2 regions of the Cryobacterium sp. MDB2-A-1 genome follow, and region 2 is predicted to be linked to the other one. Evidence: riboswitches for the same ligand, from Rfam matches in the RefSeq annotation. Region 2 holds a riboswitch; the other holds the start of a gene.

Evidence for each region. Region 2 has a riboswitch for cyclic di-GMP ahead of E3O39_RS05510 (bifunctional diguanylate cyclase/phosphodiesterase). Riboswitches for the same ligand answer to the same signal wherever they lie in the genome.
Region 1: it holds a riboswitch for cyclic di-GMP, as region 2 does, so the genes downstream of both, E3O39_RS01300 (hypothetical protein) here and E3O39_RS05510 (bifunctional diguanylate cyclase/phosphodiesterase) in region 2, are expected to answer to the same signal.

What each region holds. Positions count from the first base shown of each region.
Region 1 covers NZ_SOFK01000010.1:215-2,412, forward strand. The annotation lists gene E3O39_RS01295 (hypothetical protein) at 47-256, opposite strand; gene E3O39_RS18840 (DUF2207 domain-containing protein) at 638-802, shown strand; gene E3O39_RS01300 (hypothetical protein) at 1,107-1,394, opposite strand; cyclic di-GMP riboswitch class I at 1,785-1,858, opposite strand.
Region 2 covers NZ_SOFK01000022.1:118,633-120,830, forward strand. The annotation lists gene E3O39_RS05510 (bifunctional diguanylate cyclase/phosphodiesterase) at 1-1,074, opposite strand, end outside; cyclic di-GMP riboswitch class I at 1,094-1,167, opposite strand; gene E3O39_RS05515 (UvrD-helicase domain-containing protein) at 1,264-2,198, shown strand, end outside.

The sequences.
Region 1 (2,198 bases), on a different contig from region 2:
ACGCGTCTTTGCGGAGGGGACTTCACTTACGAACAGTGAAGGCCGGTCAGAAGCGTGAGTTTTCCGATTCATATGCGATCAAGGTGTGCAGATCGACTCCGAAGAGGGCCACAAGAGGCCAGAGCGCAATCGCCGCCACGCCTTCCAGGACGTTGTTGGGAACATTCCATGCCACGAGGTAACCGTGGGTGGCAGCAACCACGACCCCGATGACCAGATACACGATCCCGACCAGACCAATTCCGCGCCTGCCCATTTTGCGCCTGCCAATTCCGCGTATCGTCGCTCATCTGCCACTGCGGGTGTGATGACACAATAGTCGCGTTGGGGTCCTTCGGGGAGGCTTGGGCTCTTTCCGATTCGATGTTCCGAGGGCGGTGCGGGCGGGGGTGTTCGTGCAGCACGGGTGCCGCCGACATGTTCGCAATAGGAAACCCATCCCATGCCTGTGCCACCCGTGAGTGTCGGTGGGTTTTAACGCCGTGAGTGAGTGACTCGGACTTTAAGTCACTTCGTATATCTCCCGGTCGTCCCGCGACGATCGATCGCGCTCCTTACCCGACGGGAATGCGAGGCCGGTACCGCGGTGATATGCTCGGCGCATCATCAAGCATTGGTGAGATGAAGGGTCGTCATCATGAATCTCCTGCTTATTGTCATCGCCGTTATTGCCGTGGTCCTGCTGATTACGGGCGGTTTTGTCCAGTCTCTCCAGTTCCTTCTCTGGGTGGGCATCGTTTTGGCGATCATCGCTGTGATCCTTTTTCTCGCGCGCTCCATCTCCGGACGACGTGGCGTGTAGCACCAGCTGTACCCAGTGCCTGCGAGGGCCGCTTCGCTGTGCCGACTGATGAAGTCACGACAAGACGCGTGAGTGTCAGGTGCGCGAATGCTTGTTGGCGCGACAAGTTGATCGGGATTCCGCCCCGACCGATCAAGCCCAGGCCTCCAAGGATGACTAAATAGCTGTTAACGCCAGCAAGAAAGTTCTACATCAGGTCTGCCAGTTTCGCGCAGTCAGTGCCGCGATAGGCCGTGCCCGGCGGACCGAGGACTTCGACCAGAGAACGGTGGCGAGGGCAGTTCGGGACGCCGGCAGTATCCGGCTAGCTGAATGCCTTGTTCGTTGTCTCTGAAATGCTGCAGCCAGGAATGCTGGACGGCGAGTTCACGAAATACGATATTGCCCCCTTCAGACTGGGAAAGACGGCGCGTTCAACCGAGTTAAGGAATTCCATCACCTCAAAACTGCCGTGGTTCTTCGAAATGAAGCCAATCAAGCAGAGAGCATTGTCTGGAGCAATGCGGCGGTCAATGACTCTCCACTCGCAACCGGACAGAGCGCGGACTTCAATGTCGTCTGCCGTTCGGGCCTGCAATCGGCCTGCGATCATGATGCTTCCTCCCATCATTTTCTCTGTGACGCTCGTGCGGCCGCCTGATGGTTTTCTGGGCCGTTGAATGGTGTGCCCATCTATCACGGCAGGGCCCGATGGTGCTAGCCGCGGAGGTCATTCTTCGCATCAGGTCACAGTTACTACGAGGACGGCCGCCACTCCTATCAGTCCACCGGCTTGCGGTGCCTGGGGTCAGGCTGTTGAGGTTCTTCTGTGACTGTGTTGATCGGCCGGGCGACTGCCGGGGCGGAACCAAACCAGAGAATCTTGGCTCTTGGTTCCACTGAATCTTCCGGAAGGACCAGTGTGGGCTCAGGGCGCGTCTCGGGCACGATCGGTTTGACGGATGTGAGGAAGGGGAAGCTCATTTCGCGTAGGTCCTAGCCATTCGGTAGGCCGGCTGGCCCGAGGGTCCCGTGCCTTTGCGACCCCGTCTCACGGCGGGTGTGCCTTGTGCGATGGACGTTGACACCCGTCTCGCCGGCGGCCGGTAGCCACCTGACTTGAAGGTAGCACTCTCGGTCCGACGCGGATGGCCCCCGAAAGGGGTGGGCCCTTGGTCCGGATTCTCGAGGTCAACCGCTTCATAGCGGTCTCCGGGAGGTGGGAAAGCGCACGGGACCCGCCGGAGGAGTATCCGCTGTGCACGATGCCGAGACCCAGGAGCGCACCGATCGTTTTCCGGTGAAGCGGTGCCAGGGTGACGCCATCGATACCGGCCACGATCGGAGTTGCAGTGGCGTGGTTGCCCAGCCGCCCGGAGGCGGCGGCGTCGAGTTGGCGGACACAATTGGACAAGAG
Region 2 (2,198 bases):
GGTGAGCTTGGCCATGAACGACGCACGGTTGTTGAGACCGGTAAGCGGGTCCGAACTGACCTGGACCGTGAGCTCCCCCTGGACCGTACTGTTGCGGAGGGCGAGCGAGACCTGGTTGGAGAGCGCCCGGACCGAAACGAGGGCCTCCGCCGGGATCGTGCCGGGGGCTCCCACAAGAATCCACGTATTCGCCTGGGCATTCGAGGCGAGGCAGGCCCACGCCAGGGGGGTGCCGACGGCTGCATCGAGTGGGAGGGAGTCGACGTCGGTCGCGCTGGCGTCTTTTCCATTGGAGGCAGACGTGATGACGGTGCCGGGCAGTTGCGCAGGCAGCGAGTCGAACTGGCCGGTCGCGCCGTCGACGCGCAGGACAGGGCCGTCGCGCATGACCCGCAGGACGCGCAGTCCGGGGGTGGCGAGGCAGAGTTCCTGCGTCGCAGCCCAGCCGATGACCAAGATATCCGCCTCGTCGATGACTCCGAGGAGCAGGGTTCCAGTCGCCGAAAGCTCACGGTCGCGTCGCATCGACTGTTCGCGGGAGACCAGCACCATGCTCAGTTGCCGCACGATCACGACGGTGAGGAACAGGGTCGGAATAGTGCCGAGCACCACCACCGGTGGCGTCATCGCTGCGGACCCGTTGACCGGAACCCACAGCACGACCGTGATGACGAGTGCAAGCGAATACAGCGAGCAGCGGATGAATGACCTCGCCGTGGAACCGTAGAGTCCGCGCAACCAGATGGCCCCGAACATGACCCCGAGGACGATCATCGGGTCGGGCAGTGTCAGTGCGAGCGCCACGAACGCGACGAAGTCGATCAGGTCGAGTGCGAGCGGAATCCTTCTGAGGATGAACGCGGAACACCACGAGGCGATCAGGGCGACCGCGGCCGTGAGCGCGACCAGGAGAACTCCGTTGGTGTCCGAGGCGACGATGATCGGAACGGTGAGCAGAACTGAGGCCACCGCGAACCACGTGAAGAGCCACCGGGTGCCCTCCGTCATGCAATCCGGGCGGCGGAACGGATTCCACAGCGCGGTGAAGAAGTGATGTTGTTGTATCGCGGTCATGCGAGGCCGGGTCCTGTCAGTGTGTAGGCCGGCGAACCCGAAGGTCCCGTGCCTTTGCGACCCCGCCTTTCGACGGGTGTGCCTGTATGAGACCGCAATATTTGAAGCGTTTTCACACAGGGCCAGCCTAGCCTCCGCGTTCGGGGGGCCTGGCCGGAAGGAGCACCCATCCGTGTCGGGTAAACTCGAATGTCGGATTTGAGGGGTGTTTCGGTGGTCGACCTGGAGCTTGAACGGGAACAGAACTACGTGGCAACGCTGTACGCGCGTCTGGACGCGCTGCAACGGGAGGCCGAGGACCAGCTGACGGCGGTGCGGTTGCTCGACGTCGGCGGAAATCATCAGACCCGCTCCGAGCGGGACACCTTTGCGCGCCTCTACGAGGACCGGATCGTGCAGTTGCGGGAGATCGACGACCGGCTGGCGTTCGGCCGGCTCGAACTGGCCGCGGACGACGCGAGCGGCGACTCCGTGTTCCGCTACATCGGCAGGGTCGGGCTGCGCGACGAAGACTTGCAGCCGATGCTGCTCGACTGGCGGGTGCCGCAGGCGAGCGCGTTCTACCAGGCGACGGCCGCGACCCCGCTGGGAGCCAGGGCCAGGCGCCACCTGCAGTCCAGGGGGCGGACCATCATCCGGATCGAGGACGAGATCCTCGACGCCGAACGCCTCGGCGGAGAACCCTCAGAACATCAGGGGGAGGGAGCGTTGCTCTCCGCGCTGACCGCCCAGCGCACCGGGCACATGCCCGACATCGTCGCGACCATCCAGGCGGAACAGGACCGGATCATCCGCTCTGACCTCGCCGGAGTGCTCGTCGTCCAGGGCGGGCCGGGCACGGGGAAGACCGCCGTCGCGCTGCACCGTGCGGCGTACCTGCTCTACACGCATCGCGATCGCCTGAAGCACAACGGGGTGCTCATCGTGGGGCCGTCCCGCTCGTTCCTGCAGTACATCGAGGCGGTGCTGCCGTCGCTCGGCGAGACCGGGGTGGTTCTCTCAAGCGTTGGACAGCTGTACCCGGGCGTCGAGGCGACCCGCGAGGACGTCCCCGCCGTCGCGGCGCTCAAGGGCCAGGCTTTCATGGCCGCGCTCATCGCCCATGCGGTGCGCTCCCGGCAGCG